3 regions of the Pseudarthrobacter sp. efr-133-R2A-89 genome follow, and region 3 is predicted to be linked to each of the others. Evidence: riboswitches for the same ligand, from Rfam matches in the RefSeq annotation. Region 3 holds a riboswitch; each other region holds the start of a gene.

Region 1 (9,489 bases), on a different contig from region 3:
CCCTGTTGGCGTCCTTTGGCATGAACATGCTCAAAGGACGCATGCGCGCCCATCCGGACGTCACCGAGCGGCACTATCCGGAGCTGATGAAGCGCTAGAGGTTGTATTTCCAGGCCAATTGGGCCGGGCAGGCGTTCATCACCACGTCCAGGCCCGCCGCCTTGGCGCGTTCCGCGGCGGCTTCGTCGATCACCCCCAGTTGCAGCCATACGGCTTTGGCGCCGGTGGCGATGGCCTGGTCCACCACGTCACCCACCCGCTGCGAGTTCACGAAGCAGTCCACGACGTCGATGGGCCGCTTTTCCGCCGGAATGTCGGCGAGCGTGCGGTACCCGGTCTCGCCATGGACAGGTTCGCCGGGCAGGTTGACGGGGATGATTTCCATGCCGAGCTTGTCCCGGATGAACAGCGACGTATCGTAGGCGGCGCGCCACTCATTGGTGGTCAGGCCCACGATGGCCCACCGCCCTTTGGTGCGCATGAGGCGTTCTATGACTGCGGGATCGTTGGTGTGGCCCATGCGATCAGCCTACGCCGCACTTTCCCGAGCCGTTGATCCCAAGCAACGGTCGGGCCACGGACTACTTCGCCGGGGATTCAGTCTTCCGGCCGTTGCCCTGGCCCGGCGACTGGCCTGCGGGTCCCGGCGCATCAGCCGACTTGGGCGTGGCTGCACCGGGGCCGTCCTGGCCCGCTGCCGGGGCAGTCGCCGCGGGCGCGTCCGGCTTGCCTGCTGCCGGCGTCCCCGGAAGCGCGGCGTCTGCCGCCGGTGGTGCACCGCCGTCGTTCCGGCTGCGGCCGTTCCCGTCCGTCCCGCCTCCCGGCGTGGCGGGGAAAGCAACCCCGGGCCGGGCCGGCACGCAGGCTCCCTGCCCGCCGCCGTCGTCGTGCGTGGAAGCTTTGCCGCAGCTTGGCACGCCCCCACGGCCAGCAACTCCGGCAGCGTCGTCCAAGAAGCGGCTTGCGTGGCTTTTGCCGGGCGCGGCCGCGGCGGGCGACGATGACGAAACCGGGCCCGGGACTTCCCCGTCGGCGGCGAGGACCGGGGACCGGTAGCCGCCTCCTGCGGCCGAAGCGCTGGTGGTGGACGGCGCACTCCACGGTGGAGTCCAGTCAGCCAGCAGTTGCTGCACTGTTTCGCTTCCGGGTGCGGAGGAGCTTGCGGCCACCCCGCCAACCCCCAGTCCCATTCCGGCCACCAGGACCAAACCCAGGGCAGTCGGACGGTGGCGCCGCCGCCGACGGCGCGCGAGGTCGTCGGCGGGCTGCTCCCGGGCAGGAGCGTCTTCCGTGGCGTCTCCCGCCGCGGGCGTGCCGCGGGCTGGTGCCAGCAAAGCGGCAAGCTCCGCACTGGGTGCCGGGGCGGGCAGCGAAGCCAGCGAACCGAGCGAAAGCAGGACGGCGCGAAGTTCCGGGTCATCGCCGCAGCCGGCGTCCCGAAGCATATCGTCGACAAGGTCGTCAAGGTTGCCTGATGGTGGTGTCATGGCGCGAGGTACTCCTTCACTGACGCCAGTTCCCGGAGTTTCAGCAGCGCACGGCGCTGGAGCTGCTTCACGGAGCCGGGGCTCTTGTCCATGGCCTCGGCAGCCTGTTCCACGGTCAGGCCTCCCACCAGGCGAAGCGAGAGCGCTTCGCGCTGGTCTTGGGGCAGCCCGGACAGGAGCCCCAGGACTTCGCCGGGCGAGATGTTGCGCAGGGCTTCTTTTTCAGCGGAGGTGTCTTCTCGGAGGTCGAGCTCTGGCTCAAACGGCAGCTTCACCGGGTGACGGCTTTGGCGTCGGTGGTCGTCCACCATGCGGGCATGGGCAACGCTGAAGATGAAGGTCCGCAGCCCCGTTTCCCCTCCCCGCACGGTGTCGAGGCGGGGCAGGACGGAAAGGAATACTTCCTGCATGGCCGCCTCCGGATCCTCGACTCCACGGGCCGTAAGGTAGCCCAGGACTTGTGATGCGTACGTTTTGTAGACGAGGCTGAAGGCAGCAGGCCCGGGGACGGCGTGGTCCGGGGCCGCATCTGTCTGTGCATCGGTCACTGACGTGGTGCTTTCAATCAAAAGGGCGTCGGCAAGGGAAGCGTCTCGCGTGGATCCGGAACGCTCCTCTTACTTTACCCTTCAGTAACCTCCCTGGCCGGCGATCGCCACGGGACGCCGCCCGTGCGGCGGCATTGCCAAGAGATCAAAAAGAGCCGGCCTGGAACGTGATGGGGGACAGGTTCCAGACCGGCACTTCACAGGGGTAATCGCTGCGGACCGCGGGAGGGTTACGCCTGTACGGAAGTTTTTTTGGATTTTTTCGGCCGGTCCTCAGCGGGCCGATGCGCTGGTCCAGCGCGGCGCGGCCTGCCTGCGCGGCGTTTTCGCCAGTGCATAGGCGTGTAGCCTCACCGGCAGCCGCTGGTCATCGCACGCAGGTACGACGACGGCGGGCAGGTCGCCGGAAACGGCGTCGGCGGCCGCAGCGGCAGGACGGGAGACTGCCCCGGCGGTGCTGAGATCGGTCACCAGGCCAGTCCCGGCACATTCACGCACGGCCGCGATACCGGCAGCTACAGCCGCTTTGTCCTCGAAGCCTTGCGAGACGGCCATGACCGACCCGTCCGGACCCAGGAGCCGGAACCTGTAGAGCAACTCCGGATCAAGAAAGACTTCAAAGTTCCCTGCCACGGCATGTCCTTCCGGTCTGGTGTTTTCGACCGGCGACGGCTCTTCGCTGGGTGCATCCCTGCACCGCCAAACGCATAGTGGGACCGTTCGCTGATCAGTTCAAATGGTGTTAACGAGTCTGGCCGCGGCGGCTGCAGGGGTACAAGACCCACTGCGTTAAGCCTGTGTAAATTACTGCCCACTCCCCCAAACACCAGCGGCGGCCCACCCGCAATGGGTGGGCCGCCGCCGTCGTCTACCGTGTTCCGGAGGGACGTGTCAGTCGTTGATGAGGTCGTTCACCACGATGGTCTGGTCCCGGTCCGGACCAACGCCAATGGCGGAGAACCGGGTTCCGGAGAGCTTCTCCAGCGCCAGCACGTAGTTCCTGGCGTTTTCCGGGAGGTCCGCGAGGGTGCGGGCGCCGGTGATGTCCTCGGTCCAGCCGTCGAAGTATTCGAAGATGGGCTTGGCGTGGTGGAACTCGGTCTGCGTCATTGGCATCTCGTCGTGGCGGACCCCGTCGACGTCGTAGGCCACGCACACAGGGATCTGCTCGATGCCGGTGAGCACGTCCAGTTTGGTCACGAAGTAGTCAGTGAAGCCGTTCACGCGGGATGCGTGGCGGGCCAGGACGGCGTCGTACCAGCCGCAGCGGCGGGGGCGGCCGGTGTTGACGCCGAACTCACCGCCGGTCTTCTGCAGGTACATGCCCATCTCGTCGAAGAGCTCCGTGGGGAACGGTCCGGCGCCCACGCGGGTGGTGTAAGCCTTGATGATGCCGATGGAGCGCGAGATGCGGGTGGGCCCGATGCCGGAGCCAACGGACGCGCCGCCGGCGGTCGGGTTGGAGGAGGTCACGAACGGGTAGGTGCCGTGGTCAACGTCGAGGAACGTGGCCTGGCCGCCCTCCATGAGGACCACCTTGCCCTCATCCAGGGCGGTGTTGAGGACCAGCGTGCTGTCGATGACCAGCGGGCGGAGGCGGTCGGCAAAGGACAGGAAGTACTCAACGATCTCGTCCACCACCACGCCTCGGCGGTTGTAAACCTTGACCAGGAGTTCGTTCTTCTGGCGCAGCGAGCCTTCCACCTTCTGGCGGAGGATGGATTCGTCGAAGACGTCCTGGACACGGATGCCCAGCCTGGCCACCTTGTCCATGTAGGCGGGGCCAATGCCGCGGCCGGTGGTTCCGATGGCGCGGCTGCCGAGGAAACGTTCGGTCACTTTGTCCAGCACCTGGTGGTAGGGGGCCACCAGGTGGGCGTTGGCGGAGACGCGGAGCCGCGAGGTATCGGCGCCGCGGGCCTGAAGTCCGTCGATCTCCTGGAAAAGGGCTTCGAGGTTCACCACGCAGCCATTGCCGATGATGGGGACCGCGTTGGGGCTGAGAATGCCTGCGGGCAGCAGTTTGAGTTCGTACTTTTCACCGCCTACGACGACGGTGTGCCCGGCGTTGTTGCCGCCGTTGGGCTTGACGACGTAGTCAACACGGCCGCCCAGAAGGTCGGTGGCCTTGCCTTTTCCTTCGTCGCCCCACTGGGCTCCTACGATCACAATTGCTGGCATGGGATCCTCCCCCATTCGTTCGGGCTGCCCGGGGCCGGCCGCGGGGAGCGGACCTGCGCAGCGCCGTTCATGAGAATGCCCCGATGCTTGCTGATGCTGCCCAACCGGAGGCAAGGAGTGCGCAAGAGTTCCGGGGCTCTTACCAGCCAAGTTTAGCCGATGGCATCGGTTTCTCCGGTGTTTGGCCGCCGTTGGCGTGGAGTTGTGGACAAAGTCAAGGAACCTTCAGAGCGGCAGGACCAGCCGACGAACTGCCCAGCGAGAGGCTCAACAGGCCAGGACTGTCCACAAGCCCCACTCGAATCGCAGAGACCTTGTATTCCCCCGCCCCAGCCGTGACATCCGCCGGCTTGGTACCGGACCAGCTCTGATCCGGTTGGACGTTGACGTTGATGGCCACCAAGGTGCGGACCGCTGTCAGGACTGGCCCGACGGCGTTGATCGCCGGCGTGATGAGCAACTGCAGGCTGGCGTCCAGGTTGGAAACCAGGTTCGTGTTGAAGAGCGTGGATTTGGCGATAAAGTCTGTCGTTGCCAAAGCGGCCTTAACCACCCCGTTTGCGCTGGTGGTTAGAGTTGCCAGGAGAGTGTTGAGCAACGCCGCCACCGCTCCGCCGCCACCCAGGACTTTTAAGGACACGTCAGGGCCTGGGGCTGTGCCTGCAGCGAATTGGGCGAGGGTCGCGGGGCCGGTCTTGACCGTAATCTCGGCCAACTGGGTGCCCAGGATCGGGGCCCGCAGGTCAACAACAGTAGTGGCGGACAGCAGCGTACTGCCCAACGCTGCGGTGAGAGCCGTGAGCACGCGGTTCTTCCACGAATCCAGGAGCGCAGTGACTCTGGTGGTGACGGCGGCTGTCATGGTCGGGTCCAGGACAACGGCATGGTTTGGCTCCACGCCGTTCAGCCCCGTGGCGCCACCCGTCAACGACGCGATATCCACCTTCGCTGTGCCGCTTCCCAGGTGGATGGTGACGATGCCATCGCTGATTGTCTCAGCCATCAGTTCCGTCACGCCGCTGAGATCGGTCGTTAAGGAAGCATTCGTGTTGTAGGAACCCACGGCCAACGCGCCCAGGAGAGGATTGACAATTCCCTTGATGCCATCGTTGATCTGGTTGGCCAGGCCGGTGGTACCCAAGAACGCGTTCAGTTGCGCCGGGACGGCCCCCACCAGCGACGCCCCTTGCGTTCCCAAGGTCCCGACGGCGGGAATGGCCGCTGTCAGGTCCAGCCCTGCTATACCGTATTGGCGCTGCGGGGTGGGAGCGGGGTTCAACATCGGCCACCCGCTGGTCATGATGCAGCTGTCCACCGCGGCGGAGGAGGCTACCGCGCCAACATCCAGGGTCACCCCTGACAGCGAAGCCGGAACAATGTTTCCCAACGAAATACTGGCGGATTTTGGTGCCGCAGCGGCTCCCTGCGCGGTACCGGCAACATCTACCGCGCCGGTCTGATCGGACACCAGCCCTGAAGCGCCATGTGCCTGCCCACTCTTCTGCGAGCGCGCCCACTGGGTGTACGCCCCCAGGCCGCCCACTGGAGCCCCGAGACCCACCCCAACGTTCACAGGGCTGCTGCCCAGCGCACTCACCGGGATCTTGGTGACATAGGCATCGGTGGTGCCGGGCACGAGGATTGCAGACAAGGGCGTGGGCGTGGCTGCCGCGCCGTTGTTAAGCAAAGTAAGCCCCTGGACTCCTGCCACGGTGTCCAGGTTGGTGTTCAGCACGGTTCCATGCAGCTGCCTGGCCCACGCCAGGTTGGTGAACATGGTGTTGGTGCTGCAGTCACCTGGGGAGCTGGCCCCGACGGCGCTCCGCACCCATTCGCTGTCCGTCCAGGCAGCGGCGGTGATGCTGGTTGTGGCCGCCAGCGCCATGGAAGTGACCGCCGCGACCAGCACTGAGCGGCGCGGCCGGTTGACGAAAGCTTGACGCAGCGCCTGACGCAGAGACATGGCCCGCGACTGGCTTACGCAGTGTCGGGGCTTCATGCGTTCAGCTCCGGGGTTTCACGGGGCCGTCTCAGCAGCGCAAGGACAGCCGTTCCCAAGATGAGCAACGCACCGCCGGCGAACAATGCCGGGAGGGACGAGGCACCGGTGCTGCCGAGGGGTTCGCGGGGCTCCGCGGGCAGTGAAGGTGCGCTGCCGCCGTCGTCGTCCCCCATGGCGCTGATCCCCACGCCCAAAGTGAGCGTCGAGCCTTGCCGGGAACCGGCGTCGGCGGGGCCGGACAACGTGAAGCGGACGAACGGTGACGTCCCGGCGCGGAGGTCGCTGAGGGGAATCCGGAGGCCTTGGTCCCAATCGTTGAGGCGGGTGCTTTGGATCCTGGGCGTTGAGCCGGCGGGACATTCCAGGCGCTGGTTCAACCCGCTCTCGCCCTGCCACGGGGTCGGGCATTCGTCCACGGCAATCGCGTATCCATCAGCAGCGGCCAGGCTGCCCGTGGCCGTGAGTTGGAGGGCGGACGTGGCTTGAGGTTTTTCCAACGACAACCCAATCTGCCACACGTACGAGTCACCGGGCGTGAGGCGGGGAAATTCCAGCGGGTACACCGAAGAGGACAGGGAGAGCAGACCCGGGGCCCCGTTCTCGGGTACAGGAATGAGGTGGTCGGCAGCTTGGGCGGGGACGGCACAGGCCAGCGCACCGACGAAGACGGCACACACCGCCGCTGCGGGCCGCAGCGCCCCGGTCCACTGCTTCACAGCTTTTTCACCTCCCTGTTGACACCACGCCTTTGTGCCGGGCAACCCTTTTGGGCCAATACGCCCACACCACAAGCCCAGCCACCGCCATCGAGGTGGCGGCGATGAAACCTGGGCCCCTCATGGCCATCACCCAAGTGCCCACCGCAGGGACCGTTGCCAGGACCTTTTGGGCGGTGTCCACCTGGTAGGGAAGCGGATCCTCTGAGCCGTTCGCGTCGCCCTTGAGCCGAAGTGACGCAGCGGATCCGGCGGGCTCCACGGCCACCACGCGGTGGGTGACGAGGACGCCGGATCCGGAACGTTTGACGGACACGACGTCGCCCGGGACCAGTTCCGCCGCAGGTACCTGCACCGTGAGGGACAAAGCTCCCACCGGGTAGAGAGGCTCCATGGACCCGGTCCGGAACACCACGAACGAGGCTTTGCAGGCGAAACCCAGCACCAGCGCCACGATGCACAGCAGCCCGAGCACAGCCACCAACGTCAGAGCAATCTCACGGGAAAGCTTGAGGATGCGGGACAAGACGGCCCAGAAGCCCGCCCCTCCCCAGGCCGGGGCCAAAGGGGGCAAGGGGGACGAGCTTCTCATTCGGGTCAAGGGCTCTCTCACAGGGCTGTATTACGAGCTGACGGTGCTGGTGAACCTCCACAGCGGAACCGTCTGCTTTCCCTGCAACGTCACATCAGTCACCGTGGAAGGAAGCGTGATCGCGAAGCAAAGGTCCACCGGAAAGCCGGCTGTGGCTGAGTCCGCACCCTTTGCCAGGGTAATAGACGAGCTGGAAACCGTGGTCAGCGGGACACTGGCCGCTGCGGTTCCAACAATGTCAGTGCCCGTGGTCAGGTCTCCTACGATGCACTTCGCCGGGGAGACGCCCTGGACCGCACGATAGGTCAGTGCGTTGTAGAGGGCCAGGGAGTTGGTGTCGGTGTCCACTGTGTTCCCGCCGAGCTTGACTGCCTCAGCCAGGGTTGCAGTCAGCGCTTCGGAACCTGCGGCTGCCCGGAGCTGCATGGGAGCGTAAGCAGTATCCCCGGGCTTCAGGGCCGCCGAAATGGCACCGAACGTCAGGGCGCCGTCGACAGTCGCATCAGGCACCGTGGGCATGTTCGGTTTGTCGCTCCAGAGGGATACACCCGAGCCATTGGTGTTGCCGAAAGTGTTTTGTTCCATGTGGTAGGTCAGCGTGCCCGGCCCATTATCCCCACCGGAATTGCCAAATACCCATTCGTTGTCTGTCCATGCCGCCAGTGTGAAAGCGGCCCCGATGCCCAGCACAAGGCCGCCGGCCAGAAGTGCGCGGACTTTATTTGCTTTATTAGAGCGCGGCTCAGCGCTGGTTGATGCAGCCAAGATTTCCCCCAATTTAGATGTAGATCCCGGCCCGTAAGGACCGGGATACGGGTATGGGGGAGCGATCGGCATTTCCCCCAAAAGACCGATGTTCCAAACCCATCACTGATCTGGAAGTCAAGTCAAGTCGCTGTACTAAGAGTTAGCGGAAACGTTATCCGCACCAATTCTCCGCAGCCGGCGGTCCGCTGCTACGACATACCCGTGCTGGATTTGCCCCGGGACTGATCATGGATTTAGGTAAGAGTGGACCATCCGGAGCGGCTGAGAGACCTGGCTCAATGACGCCGCAGCAACCACGGTCCGGCAGGAAAGCTGCCGGCCGAAGGTGCTACTGCCAGGACCGATGGAAAGGAAGATTCCAGCATGCCCCTCAACACCGACCATATTCGCGCCACCCACGCCGGGTCCCTGCCCCGCACCGATGAACTCATCGCAGCCAACACGGCAAAGGAATCCGACGGGATCACCCCGGCGTTCCTTGAGCTCCTGGAAGACTCCGTTGTGGACGTGGTCCAGCGCCAGAAGGACCTGGGCATCGACATCCCCAACGACGGCGAGTACGGGCATACGATGTCAAACTCCGTTGACTACGGGGCCTGGTGGAACTACTCCTTTGCCCGGCTCGGCGGCCTGGAGCCGACCACCGTGGACAGGTGGGCAGAAGCCGAAGTCCGGCGCTCCTCCCCCGGGAACGTTGTCCTGACATCCTTCCCCGACCGGCGGGACCGGCAGGCGTTCAACCAGGCGTACAACGATCCCTCCTCCGGGATCCTGGCGCACAGGAAGAGCGTGTCCCAGCCCAAGATCGCCGGGCCCCTGACATATACCGGCCATGACCTGGTGGCCTCGGACATCAGGAACCTGAAGACCGGGCTCGCCGCGGCAGGCCTCAGCGAAGGATTCGTGGCGTCCCTCTCCCCCGGTTCCTGCGCCCGCGTCGCCAATGAGTACTACAAGAGCGATGAGGAACTCGTCTACGCCTGCGCCGACGCGATGCGCGAGGAATACAAAGCCATCATCGACGCCGGCCTGACGGTCCAGCTCGACGATCCGTCCCTGGCCGAGAGCTGGGACCAGATCAACCCGGAGCCGTCCCTGGAGGACTACCTGAAGTTCATCCAGCTGCGCGTCGAGGCCACCAACTGGGCCTTGCGGGACCTTCCGCAGGAACAGATCCGGCTGCACGTTTGCTGGG
Region 2 (9,489 bases), on a different contig from region 3:
GGCCGGATCGGCGGTCAAGGCAGTGACGTGCTGAACTTCTGTGCCAACAACTACCTAGGCCTTGCCGACCATCCGGACATCATCAGCGCCGCAAAAACCGCCATGGACGAGCGCGGCTTCGGCATGGCCAGCGTACGTTTCATCTGCGGAACCCAGGACCTGCACCTCAGCCTCGAGGCCAGGGTTTCCGCTTTCCTGGGAACCGAGGACACCATCCTCTTCTCCAGCTGCTTCGACGCCAACGGCGGCGTTTTCGAGTCCCTCCTCGGCCCGGACGACGCCGTCATTTCAGACGCCCTCAACCACGCCTCCATCATCGACGGCATCCGCCTGTGCAAGGCCCGCCGCTACCGGTACGCCAACCAGGACATGGCCGAGCTCGAGGCCCGCCTCCAGGAGGCCCAGGACGCGCGGCGGAAGCTGATCGTCACCGACGGCGTGTTCTCCATGGACGGTTTCCTCGCCCCGCTCGAGGCCATCTGCGACCTCGCCGAAAAATACGGTGCCATGGTCATGGTGGACGATTCCCACGCGGTGGGCTTCATGGGGGCAAGCGGCGCGGGCACCCCGGAGCATGCAGGGGTTTCGGACCGGGTGGACATCTACACCGGAACCTTCGGCAAGGCACTTGGCGGGGCGTCCGGCGGCTACGTGTCCGGCCGCGGCGAGATTGTGGCCATGCTGCGGCAAAAGGCGCGCCCGTACCTGTTTTCCAACTCACTGGCGCCCGCCATCGTGGCCGCGACGCTCAAAGCCCTTGACCTTGTGGAGAACTCCGCGGAGCTCCGGCGCCGGTTGTTCGAGAACGCCGCGCAGTTCCGCCGCAGGATGACCGAGGAAGGCTTCGACCTGCTCCCGGGCGAGCACGCCATCGTGCCCGTCATGTTTGGGGACGCCGTCATGGCAGCCAAGGTGGCGGACCGGATGCTGCAGCACGGTGTCTTTGTCACCGCCTTCAGCTTCCCGGTGGTACCGCGCGGTGCCGCCCGGATCCGGGTGCAGTTGTCCGCCGCGCATACAGCGGACGACGTCGAAGCATGCGTGAGTGCGTTCGTCGCCAGCCGTGCCGAGGCGGCAGCCTAGACGGCAGCGCCGGCTGGCCTGAACCCACGCCCGGCATGGACCCACGCGTGGCCTGAACTCCCGCCTGGCGTGAACCCCCGCTTGGCGTGAACTCTGCGAGGATGGACCAATGGCAGCACATTACGATGTCCTGATCGTAGGCGGCGGCATCGCCGGCCTGTCCCTGGCGTCCGCGCTGGCGGGGCGTTGCAACGTTGCGCTGGTGGAGGCGGAGCACGAACTGGCGTACCACACGTCCTCCCGCTCCGCCCGCCAGCTCATCCCCAGTTACGGGCCTCCCGTGGTGCAGGAACTCACCGTCCGGACCCTCGAACTGCTTGCCGCCCGCGACAGGGAACTGCCCGAACCGGTTCTGGCGCCGCGCAGTTTCATGTTGATCGGCTCGGAGCCGGATGTGGCATCCGAGGCGAGCGGACACATGCAGCCGATCACGGTGGACCGTGCCCTCGAGCTCTCCCCGGCGCTCTTGCCGGACACGTTTGCCGCCGCAGGGCTGGACACTGGGTCCTTCGGATGCAACGCCCCCGTCCTGCTGGCGGATCACCGCGAGAGGGCGCTCGCCGCCGGGGCGGACATCATCACGGGCGCGCGCGTCCACTCGGCCCAGCGGCAGGGCTCAGGGTGGCAGGTGGGCGCCGGAAGCGAAGGCTTTGAGGCCGGGATCCTGGTCAATGCGGCCGGTGCCTGGGCCGATGAACTCGCCGTGATCAGCGGCGTCGAGAAGCTCGGCCTCCAGCCGTACCGGCGGACTGCGGCGATTGCCGCCGTCGAACGCTCCCTGCCTGGACACAGCCCCATGGTGGCCGCCGCGGACAATTCTTTCTATTTTCGGCCGGACGGCCCGGATGTGCTGATTTCCCCGTCCGAAACGGTGCCCAGCGGCCCCGAGGATGCGCGTCCGCGGCCAGGCGACGTGGAACGCTTGGTGGCCATGTTGAACTCCACGACCGCCCTCGGGATCACCCACATCCGGCGTGCCTGGACGGGCCTGCGCACCGAAGCGGCGGACGGGGTGCCGGTGGCGGGCTTCGACGCCGAAGCGCCGGGGTTCTACTGGCTCGCAGGGCAGGGCGGCTACGGATTCCAGACCTCCGCAGCCATGGCGGAGTTTGCAGCCACCCAGATCCTTGCCGGGCAATCCGGTGGCGGCGGTGCGAGCGGGGCCGGTCCGGCATCCCGGACAGTGGAGGCACTGGCTGCCACACGCTGGTCCATTCGACGCTGAAGAATGGTCCCATGAGCACCCTGATCACCAATATCGCCGAGCTGATGACGCAGGACCTTGAACATCGGGTCCTGCGGGACGCCGCCGTGGTGGTGGAAGGGGAACGGATCTCGTGGATCGGCGCGGCGGCCGATGCACCTGCCGCGGACGACGCCGTCGATGCCGGCGGGCGGGCCATGCTGCCGGGATGGGTGGACTCCCACAGCCATTTGCTGTTTGCCGGGGACCGCACCGCCGAGTTCGAAGCCAGGATGGCCGGTGAGGCCTACGCTGCCGGCGGCATCGCCGTCACCATGAAGGCCACCCGGGCCACATCCGATTTTGACCTCACGCGCCTGGCCATGGGCCGGGTGGCTGAGGCCGTCTCGCAGGGGACCACCTACCTGGAGACGAAGACCGGGTACGGCCTGGACATTGAGAATGAGGCCAGGAGCGCCCGGATCGCATCCACAGTGGCAGACCAGGTGACTTACCTTGGTGCCCATCTGGTTCCCGCCGGCCAGGATGCCGAGGCCTACACCGACCTGGTCTGTGGGCCGATGCTGGCCGCCGCCAGGCCCTATGTCCAGTGGGCGGACGTATTCTGCGAGGAAGGCGCCTTCACTGCCGAACAGTCGCGCCGCGTGCTCCTGGCCTGCCGCGACGCCGGACTCGGCCTGCGCGTGCACGGCAACCAGTTGGGCGAAGGGCCGGGAGTGCAACTAGCCGTCGAGGTGGGTGCCGCCAGTGTTGACCATGTGAACTACCTATCCGGGCAAGACGTCAAAGCCCTGGCGGCCTCGTGGTCTGCGTGGGACCCCGCCACCGGCACCGGGGAGCGGGGTACGGTGGCCACCTGCTTGCCTGCGTGCGACCTGTCCACCCGCCAGCCGCTGGCCCCCGCGCGGGCACTCCTTGATGCCGGCGTGCAGGTGGCGTTGGCCTCCAACTGCAACCCAGGCACGTCCTACACCAGTTCCATGGCATTCTGCGTGACCACCGCCGTTCTGCAGATGCACCTGAGCGTTCACGAGGCGGTCCGTGCTGCGACGTATGGCGGTGCCTTGGCGCTGCACCGGGAGGCGGGGCGTGACGCGGACGGCGAACGGGCCGTAGGTTCGATCGTCGTCGGCCACCGGGCCGACCTTCACCTGCTCAACGCACCCTCCGCCACCCACCTCGCTTACCGCCCGGGCATGCCCCTGACGTACGCTGTGTGGCGGGCCGGAGTGCGGGCGCGGTAAAAGTTGCCGAATTTGTGATTGTTCTTGATTGTTTGCCTGTGCTTATAATCAGGAAACGTCATCCGATAGGGTGGCTGGTGTACTGAAAGGCCTCCTGCATGACGCGCACTGACCGGTTGACGGCCATTCTTGACCTCCTGGCCAAGACCGGCCAGGTGGAAGTTGATGAGATCGTCAGCAGCCTCAATGTTTCTCCGGCCACTGCCCGCCGCGACCTGGACAGCCTCGCCAAGCGGCGGCTGCTAACCCGGACCCGTGGCGGCGCCACCACAGGCGCATTGGCCTATGACCTGCCCGGACGCTACAACCGTGACGACCACGCAGAGGCCAAGGAACAAATCGCGCAGTGTGCGTCAGCCCTGATCCGGCCTGGAGCAGTCATTGGGCTGTGCGGGGGAACCACCAGCACAGCCCTGGCGCAGATCCTGGCGACGCGGGAAGACCTGAACGCCCCGTCCAACCAGCCAACCCTCACCGTGGTCACCAACGCCATCAACATCGCCGGCCAGCTCGCGGTGCGGCCCAACATCAAAGTCATGGTCACCGGGGGCATCCTCAACCCCCGCTCCTACGAGCTGGTTGGGCCCTATACGGACATCATCATGCAAAAAGTGGTACTGGACATCGCATTCATCGGCGTCAACGGTATCGACCCCGAGGTGGGACCCACCAACACCGGGGAAGGCGAGGCCTCGGTCAATGCGTTGCTCGCCAGCCGCGCCCGGATCTCGTACGTTCTGGCAGATTCGTCCAAGGTTGGCGTCCGGGCCTTCGCCACCATGGACGGTTACGACTTCACCCGGCTCATCACTGATTCCGGCATTTCTGCGCACGACAAGGCGGCCTTCGAAGCCCGGGGTACGGAAGTAATTATCGCGCCTGCCTAACGCCCGGCAGCTGGTGCCAGCGTGGCCCGTGCGCCCTCTGGTGTGCTGCCTGGCTCCTTGGTGTTGCCCCGGCTTATGGTTCCCTACGGCCGCTCCATCAGCCCGGATCCAGAAACTGAGGGCAAGATGGGAACATGCTGGTTCCCTCCCGCCGTCGCCTGCGGCTCGAAGTCTGGATCGTTCTGGGCCTGTCACTCGGCCAATCGGCTGTGTACTCCGTGGTGCAGCTGCTCGATAAGATGACCCGTGCGCCGCTGGCGGAGGGCACTTCCACGCTGAACCGGTCGCAGAGTACGCGGGAGTACTTCGACCTGACCTACCAGTTGCTGGACATCATCTTTGCGCTGGTTCCCGTGCTGCTGGTCCTCTACTTCCTCACGGACCAGCGCCAGGCCGCGCCGGGCGACGCCGGTCCATCAGGTTCGGCATTCCGGAAGCTTGGGTTCAACTTTGCGCGGCCCGGAAGGGACCTGCTGCAGGGCCTGGGGCTGGCGGCCCTGATCGGGATCCCGTCGCTGGGGCTGTACGCCGCCGGCCGTGCGTTGGGAATCACGACGGCGATCATTCCCAGTGCGCTCGACGCCTACTGGTGGACGGTGCCTGTCCTGATCCTGTCCGCAATCAGGCACGCCGTCCTGGAAGAAGTCATTGTGGTGGGCTACCTCTTGGACCGCTTCGGCAAGTCCGGTTGGAGCACGCCTCTCGCTATCGCTGTCAGTTCCCTGCTCCGCGGCAGCTATCACCTCTACCAGGGTTTTGGGCCATTTATCGGCAACGCGATCATGGGGGTGGTCTTCGCCTGGCTGTACACCCGAACCCGCCGCGTCATGCCGCTGGTCATCGCCCACGCGCTGCTGGACATCGTGGCGTTCGTCGGTTTCAGTCTCTTTGGCAAGGCCGTGGGGTTGGGGTAGGAGTGGTGAATTAGCCTCGGCGGCTCAACCCGTACATGTGCTGTCACATCAGCGACAACAGCAAGGGCCACTGTGCTTGCGGGTCTGGTGGCAACACGAAGGGTTTCGCGTAGAAGTCGTCCCAGAGGGCATCAGTCGCGCAAAGCTCGTCGGGATCCAGCAGGTTGTTTCCGTCAGGCTCCTCCGTTTCCGGATCCTCCGTCTCCGGAGCCGGCCACGCTTGAACTTCGGCACGTGGCAGGGTTCCTGGTGGCCAGTGGGTTGGTTGGGGGTCGTGGTGTTCGGGTTGGTAGTGGCGGCCGGTGGGTGAGGTCCAGCCGGGTGGTTCATTCCGTGTGGCCGGGTCGGGGGTCCAGGGCCGGGCGTGTTTGAGCCTATGGTGCCTCGGGCAGAGCTGGGCCAGGTTCCGGGCATCGGTGGTGCCGCCGTGGTGCCAGGGGTTGAGGTGGTCGGTGTCGTTGTCGGGGGTGTGGTTGGTGCAGCCGGGGAAGGTGCATGTGCGGTCCCGCAGCCGGATCCATTGTTTGATGGTTTCGGGGAGCCGGTAGCGGGTGCGGCCGATTTCCAGGGGCGCCCCGTCGCGGGGGTCGACCAGGACCCGGTAGAACGTTTCCGCCCCGCCGGCGACGAGCCTCCGTGCCATGGACGCCGGGACCGGCCCGAATCCGTCCAGCACCGCGGGTTCCTCGGTGAGGCCGAGCAGTGAGAACACCGGGACCGTGACCAGGACGTCGGCCCGGGGTGTGGGGATCTTGCCGATGTCAGTGGCAGCGCATCCCGGACCTGCGTCATTAGCGGCACCAGCAGCCGCGGCGGCGGGCTCGGTGTCAGCGGCCGCGGCGGCGGTGGTGGTGGTGGGCTGCAGCCCGGCGCCGAGGAGGAGGGACGCGGCGACGTCGGCGCGGAGCTGGGTGAGGGTGCGGGGCTCATCGGGGCGTTGGAGGCCGCGGGCGGTGGCGGTGCTGCGGTTCCAGATCGCGCACGCGGTGTCCCCGGGCAGGTAGAGCGAGAGCCAGGCCATCCCGTCGCGGTCCGGGGCGTAGTCCATCCGCCGGTCCGCCACCCCCTTCACATGCCGTTTCTCCAAGGACTCGGGGTGGTGGCGTTCCCGCCAGGCCCGGACCTTCGCCCGGAACCGGGACGGGACAAGGTCGCCGGGCGCGGCGCCCCGGGCCGGGGGGGTGTCGGGGTCGAAGAAATGCGCCACCAGGCCGGCGGCAGAGTCGGGGGTGAGTCCTTCGGTTTCGTCGGCGACGATCCGGGCGTGCTGCCAGGACACCCCACCCGTGGACAGGGTTTCGAACACTGGTGGCAGTGAACAGACCCGCCGGGACTGCTCCACCAGCGCCCCGGCCGCCCCCGAGCTGATGGTGAGGATCCCGGCGATCTCCTCCACCGCGGACATCTCCGCGTAGGTGCGCTCATCCACCGGGGCGTCCGGCGGCAGCAGAGCATGCTGGATGTCAACGGCATCCGCCACGTCTTGGGCTTTCACCGCCGCGAGCTGAGCTTCCAATCTGGCCACCAGCTCCAGCCGCTCCAGGCGCAGCCCATACCGCCGCTGCACCACGTCCACTTCAGCACCAACATCGGCGCCGGAACAAAGCGCAGCATCCTCCAGAACCAGCCCGCACAGCGCAGCAACAGAGGCAGAAACACCCTCCATCACCACCGCCAGATCCGCAACGATTCCCATAAAGAAATCATCCAACCAGGGTCCGACATTTATGGAAGAGGCTTGTGGTTCAGCGCCCTTCCGAATAATTCAGCGATCCTCCCCGGGGACGCTTAAATGAATTCGGCCGCCATCGGGTGGTGACGCCGTTGTCACCACCCGATGGCGGCCGAAGCTCTTTGGGCGCAGGTACCTACGGCCCCTCTCCGGAAACAAGCCGGAGAGCGGGAGGGGTAATCAGATCGTGACGGCCCCGTTGGCGGTTTCAAAAGTGACGGACAGAATGCCGGGAGTGCCGTGCGGGGCTACCCACTCGACCGCAACGTCCTCAAGCGGCTTCTCCACCGGCTCGCCCAGCCACTCGGTCACCCGCGACGCGGAGCCGGCAATGGTCAGGCAGCTCATTTTGAGGTTGCTCTCGTAGGCGTTGGAGGGGTGCAGGGACGGGTCGCCTTCCCATTTGAGCATGTAGGGGACCTGGGGGTCCGCAATTAGGCCCAGGATGCCAATCTGCTTCCACACGAGCTCGCGGCCGTCCGGGAACTTGCGGTTGCCGTTCACGGCAGCTCGGCCCAGGCGTTCCTCGAACGGGGCCAGGTCGTCAACTTCGACACACCAGCCCATCCAGCCGCCGCCCGCAGCGGACCGGGCACGGACTGCCTGTCCGAACGGTGCCTTGTCCGAAGCAGGGTGGTCCAGTACCTCCACAACTTCGAGGTATTTGTGCCCGGCGAGGGGGATGATCATATTCCGGGTGCCGAACCGGGGGTGGACCCCGCCCTTCACTGCCTCAACGCCGAGGGCAGTTGAAATACGTTCGGTAGTGGCCGCGAGGCCATCGTGTTCACAGGCGTAAGAGACGTGATCCATGCGCATGGCAACATCTTGGCACTTTGTGATCGGGCTCTCAGCTAAGGATACCCTTACTGGAATCGTGGCTGTTCGGGCCGTCCCCCGCCCGTCAGCTGCGACCCTCGCGGGCCGCGCGGCGCGCACGCCGCGGCAAGACCATGTTCGTCACAATGCTGTCCCGGCCGGAGCGATCTTCCTACACTGGGCGCAGGTCATGAGTGCCAGCGCCAAGCCCCGGCTCGCTGGCCGGCAACCCTCCATCCGCGGTGGGGTGCCCCGGGTGAGGACCAGGCTGTCCGGCAATTGCCGGAAGCAAGCGCGGCCCGTGGTGCTCCCAGCATGCCGGGCCCATGTCATAGGAGACTGAGATGTCCAACGGATGGTCCTTCGAAACCCGCCAGATCCATGCCGGCCAGGAGCCTGACAGCGCCACCGGAGCCCGGGCCCTGCCCATCTACCAGACCACGTCCTTCGTGTTCCCAAGCGCCGAGAGCGCAGCCAACCGTTTTGCCCTGGCCGAACTGGCGCCGATCTACACCCGCATCGGCAACCCCACCCAGGACGCGGTGGAGCAGCGGATCGCCAGCCTCGAAGGCGGCCTGGCGGCTTTGCTGCTGAGCTCGGGGCAGGCTGCGGAGACCTTCGCCGTCCTGAATATCGCCGAGGCCGGGGACCACATCGTGGCAAGCCCCAGCCTGTACGGCGGCACTTACAACCTGTTCGCCCACACCTTGAAGAAGTTCGGCATCGCCGTCACCTTCGTGGAAGATCCGGACAACCTGGACCAGTGGCGCGATGCGGTGCAGCCTAACACCAAACTGTTCTTTGGCGAGGTGGTCTCCAACCCGCGCCAGGACGTCCTGGACATCGAAGGCATCTCCCAGGTGGCCCACGACGCCGGCGTTCCCCTGATCGTGGACAACACCCTGTCCACGCCCTACCTGATCCGGCCGCTGGAGTGGGGTGCGGACATCGTGATCCACTCCGCCACCAAATACCTGGGCGGCCATGGCTCGGCCATTGCCGGCGTCATCGTCGACTCTGGCAAGTTCGATTTCGGCAAGGACCCCGGCCGGTTCCCCGGTTTCAACACCCCGGATCCCACCTACAACGGGCTGGTCTACGCCCGGGATCTTGGCGAGGGCGGCGCACTGGGCGCCAACCTTTCCTACATCCTCAAAGCCCGTGTCCAGTTGTTGCGGGACCTCGGCTCGGCGGTTTCGCCCTTCAACGCCTTCCTGATTTCGCAGGGCCTGGAAACGCTGAGCCTGCGGGTGGAACGGCACGTTTCCAACGCCACGGAGGTGGCGCGCTGGCTGGAGGGAAGGGACGACGTCGAATCGGTCGCCTACGCGGGGCTGCCGTCCAGCCCCTGGTACGAACGGGGCCGCAAGTACGGCCCCAAGGGGACCGGCGCGGTCGTCGCCTTCAACCTGGCCGGGGGCGCGGAGGCGGGCAAGCGCTTCGTCGACGCCCTGGAACTGCACTCCCACGTGGCCAACATCGGTGACGTCCGCTCGCTTGTCATCCACCCGGCGTCGACCACGCACAGCCAGCTCTCGCCCGAGCAGCAGGTGGTGGCCGGGGTCAATCCGGGGCTGGTCCGCTTGTCGGTGGGCCTGGAGCACAT
Region 3 (9,489 bases):
CCGCGAGGCGGCCGATATAGGAGGACCTCAGGTACTGCCAGCACGCATCTGCGTCCAAAATTTCGGTGGGAGAGCCCTCCGGGGAACCAGTCATGCTACCGATCCTAGAGCCTCGGCAGCACCAGCGCACCGGTGGGAAGGGAATGCCGGACGCTCGCAGTGTTGTTCACCGACGGCGTAGCAGCACCGGGACTGGAATCTGCGGCTGGGTCGTTGACAAGCGTAAGGATCCCGATGGAAACCTGGCACGGGCGGCAACGGCCGGGGGACTGCACCGGGCGAACCGGCACGAGGGCTGGAGGTGCCCCATGGAGCAGGCGCGGAAAATCATGCCGCCGGAGGACGACGACATCCTGGACTCGTACTCGCAGACGGTCATGCGGGTGGCGGCCACGGTTACGCCGCACGTGGCGGCGATCGAGATGACTGCCCGGCGCCGCAACGGGCGGGCTCGGGTGGGCGCAGGTTCGGCAGTGCTCTTTACCGAAGACGGCTACCTGCTCACGAATTCCCACGTGGTTGCCGGCACGCACCAGGGTTATGCGGTTTTCGGCGACGGCAGCAGGATGGAACTGGAACTCGTGGGCACGGACCCGTTGTCTGACCTCGCGGTGGTCCATGGTTCCCGGCCCAAGGTGCCGCCGGCCCGGTTCGGTGCCGCCGAAACCCTCAGGGTGGGCCAGTTGGTGGTGGCGGTTGGGAACCCGCTGGGACTGGCTGGATCCGTAACAGCCGGTGTGGTCAGCGGCCTGGGCCGGGCCATTCCGGTGTGGTCCGGGGGCAACAGGCGGGTCATCGAAGACGTCATCCAAACGGATGCGGCCTTGAATCCCGGCAATTCAGGCGGCGCGCTGGCAGACACGCACTCGAGGATCGTTGGGATCAACACGGCAGTGGCGGGAGCAGGGCTTGGGCTCGCCATTCCCATCAACGCCACCACGCGTCGGATCATTGCCGCTTTGCTTGCGGACGGGAGGGTGCGCCGGGCCTACCTGGGCTTGGTGAGTACGCCCATCCAGCTCACTCCCAGCGCTGTCATCCGCACCGGGCGGCGCGAAGGGCTGCGCGTTGTGGAGGTGCTGCCTGAATCTCCGGCGGACAAGGCAGGGCTGGCGGCCGGGGACATCCTCCTGACGGCGGGAGGCCGTCCTGTCAGCAACGCCGAGAGCCTGCAGCGGCTCCTGTTCGCGGACGCCATTGGCCAACCGCTCGATGTCGCCGTGCTGCGGGACGGCACCGAAGTGCACCTCACCGCCGTTCCGGAGGAAATGACGGGCAACGGAACACCGTAGGCACCGGGGCCGGTGCGTCCGGAAGCGCTAGGCTCCGGCTGCCGGCGCTTCCACGTCCGCGATGCCTGTGAAACGCGTCCCGACGCCGTCGTACTCGCCACGGACGCAACCGGGCTGTACCGGCGGGATCTCTTCCGGGGCGTGGTGCCCGCACACCACGTAGGTAAAGTCAGGCCACCACTTCTTGGGCCGGGCCGCTTCCTCATACCCGCACACGGCGCATTCGAGATGGACCCACACGGGCCGCTTGCCTGTCCGGTTGGCCCGTGACTGCACCAGCCACGGGGGAGGATTGTCCAGGATGCCGCGGAGCTCGGCTTCCGGCATCCACTTCGGCAGGCCATGGCGCTGCGCCATTTCAAGGGGTACGTCCAGGGCTATTGCGGCGTCACGTCTGCTGATCATCACCATCCACCATACGGGAACCCGCCAAATCGCGTCCTGCCTCGGAGTCCCTCAGCCGGCGGTCCCGGCAACGCCGCTGGTCAGGGCAGATCCAGGCTGCAGCCGGGGTGCGGGGCGTCGCTGGAGACCCACAACGCCGAGGCGATCTCGTCGGCGAGGTCGTACTCACGGTCACCGCCGATCCGCACCACGAGTGCGCCGCCGAAGGGCCGCCGCCCCAGCACTTCCACGCGGGCGTCAAGCTCGATGTCCTGCGAGGCAAGGTAGCGGAGCAGCTCAGGGTTGTCGTCGCTGATCCGGGTGATCCTGCCGCTATGGCCCTCGTCCAATTCGGCGAGGAGGTGGGCGCGCGGCATCAGCACCTGGCCGTCCGCCGTGGGAATGGGATCGCCGTGCGGATCCCGGCTGGGGTCCCCGAGCTTGGCGGCGACGCGCTCGATGAACGTGTCCGACACTGCATGCTCCAGCTGCTCGGCTTCATCGTGGACTTCATCCCAGCTGTAGCCCAGGCGTTCCACGAGATAGGTTTCGATCAGCCGGTGGCGCCGCACCATGGCCAGCGCAAGCCGCAGTCCCGCGTCGGTCAGGGTCACGGCGCTGTACGGTTTGTGGTCCACCAGGCCCTGGTCCTTGAGCTTGCGGACCATCTCCGACACTGACGAGTTCGCCACCCCGAGCCGCTGGGCCAGTTGGGAGGACGTGATGGGCTTGTCCTGCCATTCAGTGAATGAATAGATGACCTTGACGTAGTCCTCGATGGAGGAGGATGGCGCGCTGGTCTTCACAGGCTCAAGCCTACCGGGTTCCCTGCCGTGGCCGGGTCCGCGTGGCCTGCGGCGGCGCCGGGAAAACCCATCCCGCTACGCCTTCACGGCGCGCCACGCCAAGGTGAGGTAGGGAAGATCGAGTTCCTGGTCGGGCGCGTAGGCCAGGTGGTCGTGGAGGTACCAGTCCAGGTTCGCCAGGACCTTGGCCCTGGTTGCCTCGCCGGCGCGCAGGTAATAGCTCCTGGACTTGGTGAGTTCCATCAGGTCGGTGGTGGTTACGCTGTCCTGCCAGTGGATGACGTGCCCTTCGAGCCCGGTGAATTCGGGCCCCACCACAGGCTTGTGGCCCGGGCGGTACACATCGCCGGCATGCATGATCCTGGAAAGCCTGTGCACCCAGGGTACCGAGGTATCCAGCTGGTTCCAGATGAGTCCGAGCGTTCCGTGCGGGCGCAGGACACGGGCAAGTTCGGTGCTCGCCGGCAGCGCGTCGCACCAGTGCCAGGCCTGCGCCACGGTGACGACGTCGAAGGAGGCTTCGGCCAGCCCGGTCGCCTCCGCGGTTCCCGCCAAGGCCGTGGCAGCAGGGCAGTGCGCCGCGAGTTGGGCGAGCATGTCCGTGGAAGGATCGACGGCGGTTACCTCCAGGCCAAGCTCCAGCAGCAGGGCCGTGAACTTTCCGGTACCGGCCCCGACGTCGAGTGCGTCACGGGCCTGCGCCGGCACCAGCCACCGGGCTGATTCGACGGGGTACCCCGGCCTGACGCGCTGGTAATGCCGTCCGCCGTCCCGGAAACTGCCGCCAAGTTCCCGCCGGCGCACGTGATCAAGCTTGGGGCCACCCCGAACCACGCGTGGACTCCTTCAATTCCGACTGTTGATGCCCCTCGAATTTACCGCACGGCCATGGAAATGTGCCGGCGGACCAGGAGCGGGAGCGGGAAGCGCCCCCTAGTCGTCGATACAGGGGGCCGCGCCGGCCGTGCCCGGGGTGTTGGGTGCCCAGTGCGGGTAGGTGCGGGAATCGTTGGCCGGCACCCAGCGGCCTGCGTCAACCACGTAGTCCCAGCCCAACCCGCTGCTGCGCAGTGTGCGGATGCCGGCAAGGAGGCGTTCGGCATCCTCCAGCCGGGATCCGACGCCGAAGCTCGCCCGGAGTGATCCGTTGGGCAGGCCCAGGCGCTTCAGCAGCGGGTGGGCGCAGAAGCGTCCGTCACGCAGGCCCACGCCGTGCTCCGCCGAGAGGTAGGCGGCCACCAGCCCGGCGTCGTAGCCTGCAACCGAGAAGTTGACCACGCCGATGGTGTCCGTTTCCGGATTGGTGTCCTTGAAGATCTGGTGGACGGTGACGCCGTCGATGCCCTGGAGGCCCTCCACCAGGAAGGAACGGATGGCGGATTCGTGGGCGTGCCACCGGGCCTGGTCCAGTTCGGCGATCACCTGGGTGGCGCGGGCCAGGGTGGCTGCGCCGAGCACGTTGGGTGAGCCGCCCTCGTGGCGGGCCGGTCCGGTGGCCCAGCTGACGCCGTCGAGCCTTGCTTCCTTGACGGCACCGCCCCCGGCCAGGTGGGGAACGCCGGCGTCCAGCCAGTCCGCACGTCCCACCAGGACGCCTGCGCCGAACGGAGCGTAGAGCTTGTGTCCGGAGAAGGCGAGATAGTCGACGTCGTCAGCGCTGATGTCCACCCGGCGGTGCGGCGCAAGCTGGGCGGCGTCCACCACGATCCGTGCGCCGTACTGGTGCGCCAGTGTAGCCAAGGCCCGGATGGGGAGGATCTCGCCGGTGACGTTGGAGGCGCCGGTGACGGCCAGCAGGCTGACCCCGCCCTGCTCCAGTTCAGCGCGGACTGCCTCCAGTGTGCCGCTGATGGTGTCCGCGGCGACGATGCTGCGGTGCGGGACACCCTGCCAGGGCAGGAGGTTGGCGTGGTGTTCGATGTCCAGGTAGAGCACGTCCCCGGCGGGGCGGCCGCCCGCCAGCGGCAGGCAGCCGGCCAGCAGGTTCAGGGAGTCGGTGGTGTTACGGGTGAAGATGACCGAATCATCGGGGCGGCCTCCGACGAAGTCCCGGACAATGTTGCGCGCGTTTTCGTACACGGAGGTGCTGATCTGGGATGCGTACCCGGCGCCCCGGTGGACACTGGCGTAATACGGGAGGATCTCGTTCAGGTACGCGGACACCACTGACAGTGCCGGGGCAGAAGCGCCGTAGTCGAGGTTTGCGTAGCGGACGTGGCCGCCGGAGATCAGCGGCGCCTGGATCTCGGCGCCGGTGACTGCAGCGAGGGGCCGGCCGGCAATGGCCTGGCGCGGATCCGGCGCGGCGGTGTTGGCGGTGGCGGACTGGGGGGAGACGGTGGCAGTTGTCACAGAGACCTCACTTGGATACAGGACTCCGGCATAGTGGAATCCGCGCTTGCCGTATCCGCTCCGGACCGGCCTGGTCGTCACCCGGGGCACCCCACCGCGAATGGAGGGTTGCCGGCCAGCAAACCGGGGTTTTGCGCTGGCACTCGTGACCTGGATAAAAGCGTAGAACATGGAATGGGCAGGACTGAAGCCGCGGCAATTGTTAAGGCTTTTGTTACGTCCTGCCGAAGAAACGGCCGCGGACGCCCCCCAAAGGAGGCGTCCGGCGTCGTATTCTTCGATTTTTCTGCGGTCAGGGAGCCTGTTGCAGCAGGTCGTCGAGGTCCGGGTTCAGCCGGTGGAGCACCTCTGAATGCAAGATCGAGTTCGTTGCCAGGGCATTGCCGCCGAACGGTCCGTCTTCGCCTTCGAGGGACGTGAAGCGGCCGCCTGCCTCCACCACGATCGGCACGAGGGCAGCCATGTCGTACAAGTTCAGCTCGGGTTCGCAGGCGATGTCCACCGAGCCCTCGGCCACCATGCAGTAGGACCAGAAGTCCCCGTACGCCCGGGTCCGCCACACGTCCTCCGTCAGGCCCAGGAAGTCGTCAAGGTTTCCGCGTTCCTTCCAGCCGCCCAGGCTGGAGTAGGAGAGGGAGGCGTCGGCCAGGTTGGAGACGTTGGAGACCCGGAGCCGCGTAGCGGCGGCCAGGGACCTGCCCATGTACGCCCCCATGCCTTTGGCAGCCCACCAGCGCTTGCCCAATGCCGGTGCGCTGACGACGCCGACCACCGGCTCGCCCTCGTCCACGAGGGCGATCAGCGTGGCCCAGACCGGGACGCCGCGGACGAAGTTCTTGGTCCCGTCGATGGGATCGATGATCCAGCGCCGTGAGCCGTGGCCGGTGCTGCCGAATTCCTCACCCAGGACGGCATCGCGGGGCCGGGAGCGGGAGAGCTGGCCACGGATGGCCTCCTCGGCCGCCTTGTCGGCGTCGGTGACCGGCGTCAGGTCCGGCTTGGTCTCGACGTGGAGGTCCAGGGCCTTGAACCGGCTCATCGTCTGGTCGTCCACGGAGTCGGCCAGGACGTGGGCCAGGCGCAGGTCATCGTTGTAACTCGAAGCGGGTTGGATCATGGTTCCAAACTACCGTCTGCGGGCGTTTCTGCCGGGAGAACGCGTCAGTTGACGCTGCCAAGCTCCTTCGTTTCCTGTGCTTCCATCCTAGGATCGGCGCCGAGCAGCCGCCGCAGGGACGCCAGGCGGGCGGCGCCGGTGGGGCCGGCGTGTCCGCCGTCCACCCACTCGTCCAGCCCGCAGTTGACCGCCGTTGCCGTGTGCTTGCAGCCGCGTTCGCAGTTTTCGATGCCGGGGGAGAGATCCGGGAACGAGCGCAGGATCCTGTCCGGATCCACATGCGCCAAGCCAAAGGACCGGATCCCCGGGGTGTCGATGATCCAGCTGCCGGGCGGCGCGTCCGCCAGCCGAAGTGCCAGCGCGGACGACGACGTGTGCCGGCCGCGCCCGGTGACGGCGTTGACGCCGCCGGTGGCGCGCTCGGCACCCGTCAGTGCGTTCACCATGGTGGATTTGCCCACCCCGGAATGCCCCAGCATCACGGTGACGGTACCGTCGAGGTGCGCGCGGAGGGCGGCCACCGCGGCGCTGTCCAGCCGGGCCGAGAGGCCGTCGTCGGACCGCGCGTCGATCCCGGAGGCCTGTGCGTCGGCGGTCTTGCTGATGATGACCGGGAAGTCCAGGTGCGTGTAATTGGAGAGGAGCTCGGCGGGGTCCTTGACGTCGGCCTTGGTTACCAGCAGGATCGGCGCGATCCCGGCGTCGTAAGCCGCCACCAGGGCGCGGTCGATGAAGCCGGTGCGGGGCTCGGGGTTGGCAGCCGCCACAACGATGACCAGTTGGTCCGCGTTGGCCACCACAGCACGCTCCACGGGGTCGGTATCGTCGGCGCTGCGGCGAAGGAGCGTGCGGCGGTCCTGGATTTTCACCAACCGGGCCAGCGTGTCCGGGGCTCCCGAGACGTCCCCCACCAGTGAGACGAAGTCGCCGGCCACCACGGGATTGCGGCGAAGCTCGCGGGCCCGCGCAGCGATGACCACGCGCTCGTTGTCCGAGTCCTCACCCACCACCGCGGTGTACCGGCCACGGTCCACCGTGATGATCCGGCCGGTCACAGCGTCATCGTGGCTGGGGCGGTCTTTGGTGCGGGGCCTGGAGCCTTTCTTGCTCGGGCGGATCCTGACGTCAGATTCGTCCCAGGAATCAGTGCTCCGCGCCACTGCCGCGCCCTTCCGGTCCGGCAGCGGACGTGCCCTCCTGGGCCAGCATGCCCGCCCACAGCTGTGGGAAGTCGGGCATGGTCTTGGCTGTGGTGGCAATATCCTCCACCTGGACGCCCGGTACTGCCAGTCCCAGGATTGCCCCGGCCGTGGCCATCCGGTGGTCCGCGTAGCTGTGCACGACGCCGGCGTGCAGCCGTGCGGGGCGGATGAGCAGCCCGTCCGGGGTTTCCTCGGCGTCCCCGCCGAGCCGGTTGATCTCGGCCACCAGGGCGGCCAGCCTGTCGGTTTCGTGTCCTCGCAGGTGCGCAATCCCGGTGAGCCGGGAGGGCTCCGAGGCCAGGGCACACAACGCAGCGACGGTGGGGGCGAGTTCGCTGGTGTCCGCGAAGTCGCCACCCTTGATCTCCGGACCGCCGGTGACGGTCAGGACGCCGCCGGCCAACGTGACCGTGGCGCCCATGCTGGTGAGGATGTTGCGCCACAGGTCGCCCACCTGCTGGGTTTCCGCCGGCCAGTTGGGGATCCGGACCGTTCCCCGGGAGGCGAGGGCCGCCGCCAGGAACGGGCCCGCGTTGGAAAGGTCCTGTTCGATCCGCTGGTCGAAGGCACGGATGGGTCCGGGCGCCACCACCCAGTGGTTGGGCACGGAATCGTCCACGGACACGCCTGCGCCGCGCAGGACCGCGATCGTCATGTTGATGTGGTCCAGGCTTGGTACCGGTTTGCCCACGTGCTCAAGATGCAGGCCGTCGTCGAACCGGGCCCCCACGAGCAGGAGGGCGGAGACGAACTGGGACGAAGCGCTGGCATCAATCACCAAGTGGCCGCCGCGGACGGAGCCTTTGCCCGCCACGGCGAACGGGAGGGACGACGGGGCGCTGCCGTCTTCGGCTGAGACACCCACACCCAGGGCCTTGAGGGCTTCGATAATGGTCCCCATGGGACGCTTGCGTGCGTGCGGGTCGCCGTCGAACACGCTGGCCCCGTTGCGCAGCGCCGCGAGCGGCGGAACGAACCGCATCACCGTACCGGCCAGCCCGCAGTCGATCCTGGCCTCTGTCGCCGGCGCGGATGCGGGCAACGGAACCACTTCGAGGTCAGGGCCGAAGGTTCCGTCGCCCGGGACCTCCGTGATCGTGGCGCCAAGCTGCCGCAGCGCATCAATCATCAGCGCGGAATCCCTGGAATGCAGGGGCGCCCGCAACTTGGACGGCCCATCCGCCAATGCCGCCAGAACGAGGTACCTGTTGGTCAGGGACTTCGAGCCGGGCACCGTGACGGTGGCATTGACGGGCCGGGAAGCGAAAGGCGCGTCCCAGTGCTGGACAGGTGTTCCGGAAGCGTCCCGGGCGGCAGTTGCTGCGGTCATTCGTGCTTAGGCTCCCGTGGCGTGGTCGACGGCGCGGCGGACAGCCTTGTCCGCCTTGTGCAGCTTCTTGTTCGTGGTCTCGCGCGCATCGGCGGCCAGGTGCGAGGCGTTCCGGCGGGCACCTGCGGCAAGGTGCTCGGCGCGCCAGGCCAGTCCCGGCTTTCCTGCGGTGTCCACCGAGGCGAGCAGCGCACCGCCGCTGAGGGACAGGTTCTTGAGGAGCTGGTTGCGGCGGGTCTCGCGACCTTCCTTGCTGCTGATGTCCGCGCTGCGCCACTCAACGAACGTGTTGAGCAGGGACACCACCGTCAGCAGCGATGCGGAGAGCCTGGAGAACTTTCCAAGGCCGAACAGGACGCCGGCGCCCACCTGGGTACCGCCGATAACACGCGCGAGCGTCTTCTCGCTCGCCTGGAAGGGAAGCGAGGCCGCGGCCTTGCGCAGCAGTGGTGAGAGCTGCTGCGCGGTGTCGTCGGAGTTCTTGAGCTTATCCAGTCCGGCAATGACAAAACTGGAGGCGAGCATGGGCCGTGCGAGCGTGCGGACAAAGGACATGGATTTCCTCCTGGATGGACGAACCGCTGAACGCGGCGGAGTCGGTCCTAGTCTTGCACTTTTGGGGAATATTTGCCTGCGGGAAGGGGTTATGGCTGACGGGTCACCGACATGCGGCCCGACGATTATTCACCCGATACAGAGCGGAGTTGGCCCTTGGGGAAGGTGTTGGACGGAACGAGGCCTGCGGGTCCGGTGGCAGTGGAAGCACTGGCTGCCGATCCCTTGGAGTACGGCACGCCCCGGGCAGGGCGCCTGACAGTAGACTTGAAGGCAATGAGCACCCTGGATCCGGCCGTCGCGGCCATGTATGAGGCTTCACCTGGCGCAGCGAACGGCTCGGCACCGGCCCCGCCGGCATCTGCCGCAACGGCGGAGGAGGTTGGTCCGGCCGCAGGGCCGGAAACCGAGGACGCCGCCCTGGACGTTGCCGCGGAGACCGTCGAGGACC

Evidence for each region. Region 3 has a riboswitch for S-adenosylmethionine ahead of QRM95_RS09420 (aminotransferase class V-fold PLP-dependent enzyme). Riboswitches for the same ligand answer to the same signal wherever they lie in the genome.
Region 1: another riboswitch for S-adenosylmethionine. It lies ahead of QRM95_RS08180 (cobalamin-independent methionine synthase II family protein); the one in region 3 lies ahead of QRM95_RS09420 (aminotransferase class V-fold PLP-dependent enzyme).
Region 2: another riboswitch for S-adenosylmethionine. It lies ahead of QRM95_RS14090 (bifunctional o-acetylhomoserine/o-acetylserine sulfhydrylase); the one in region 3 lies ahead of QRM95_RS09420 (aminotransferase class V-fold PLP-dependent enzyme).

What each region holds. Positions count from the first base shown of each region.
Region 1 covers NZ_JARVSE010000004.1:105,774-115,262, reverse strand. The annotation lists gene QRM95_RS08230 (isopenicillin N synthase family dioxygenase) at 1-98, shown strand, start outside; gene QRM95_RS08225 (CoA-binding protein) at 95-520, opposite strand; gene QRM95_RS08220 (hypothetical protein) at 582-1,487, opposite strand; gene QRM95_RS08215 (RNA polymerase sigma factor) at 1,484-2,035, opposite strand; gene QRM95_RS08210 (DUF1508 domain-containing protein) at 2,309-2,668, opposite strand; gene QRM95_RS08205 (adenylosuccinate synthase) at 2,927-4,216, opposite strand; gene QRM95_RS08200 (choice-of-anchor G family protein) at 4,431-6,179, opposite strand; gene QRM95_RS08195 (hypothetical protein) at 6,212-6,934, opposite strand; gene QRM95_RS08190 (signal peptidase I) at 6,942-7,508, opposite strand; gene QRM95_RS08185 (SipW-dependent-type signal peptide-containing protein) at 7,557-8,363, opposite strand; SAM riboswitch class I at 8,540-8,644, shown strand; gene QRM95_RS08180 (cobalamin-independent methionine synthase II family protein) at 8,658-9,489, shown strand, end outside.
Region 2 covers NZ_JARVSE010000008.1:20,349-29,837, reverse strand. The annotation lists gene QRM95_RS14125 (glycine C-acetyltransferase) at 1-1,083, shown strand, start outside; gene QRM95_RS14120 (NAD(P)/FAD-dependent oxidoreductase) at 1,193-2,308, shown strand; gene QRM95_RS14115 (amidohydrolase family protein) at 2,320-3,531, shown strand; gene QRM95_RS14110 (DeoR/GlpR family DNA-binding transcription regulator) at 3,630-4,418, shown strand; gene QRM95_RS14105 (CPBP family intramembrane glutamic endopeptidase) at 4,553-5,332, shown strand; gene QRM95_RS14100 (HNH endonuclease signature motif containing protein) at 5,376-7,028, opposite strand; gene QRM95_RS14095 (VOC family protein) at 7,245-7,883, opposite strand; SAM riboswitch class IV at 8,070-8,184, shown strand; gene QRM95_RS14090 (bifunctional o-acetylhomoserine/o-acetylserine sulfhydrylase) at 8,228-9,489, shown strand, end outside.
Region 3 covers NZ_JARVSE010000005.1:42,086-51,574, forward strand. The annotation lists gene QRM95_RS09395 (pyridoxamine 5'-phosphate oxidase family protein) at 1-94, opposite strand, end outside; gene QRM95_RS09400 (S1C family serine protease) at 309-1,292, shown strand; gene QRM95_RS09405 (hypothetical protein) at 1,320-1,697, opposite strand; gene QRM95_RS09410 (metal-dependent transcriptional regulator) at 1,778-2,482, opposite strand; gene QRM95_RS09415 (class I SAM-dependent methyltransferase) at 2,558-3,316, opposite strand; gene QRM95_RS09420 (aminotransferase class V-fold PLP-dependent enzyme) at 3,416-4,834, opposite strand; SAM riboswitch class IV at 4,872-4,985, opposite strand; gene hisN (histidinol-phosphatase) at 5,127-5,951, opposite strand; gene rsgA (ribosome small subunit-dependent GTPase A) at 5,996-7,111, opposite strand; gene aroA (3-phosphoshikimate 1-carboxyvinyltransferase) at 7,095-8,483, opposite strand; gene QRM95_RS09440 (DoxX family protein) at 8,490-9,038, opposite strand; gene QRM95_RS09445 (sigma-70 family RNA polymerase sigma factor) at 9,315-9,489, shown strand, end outside.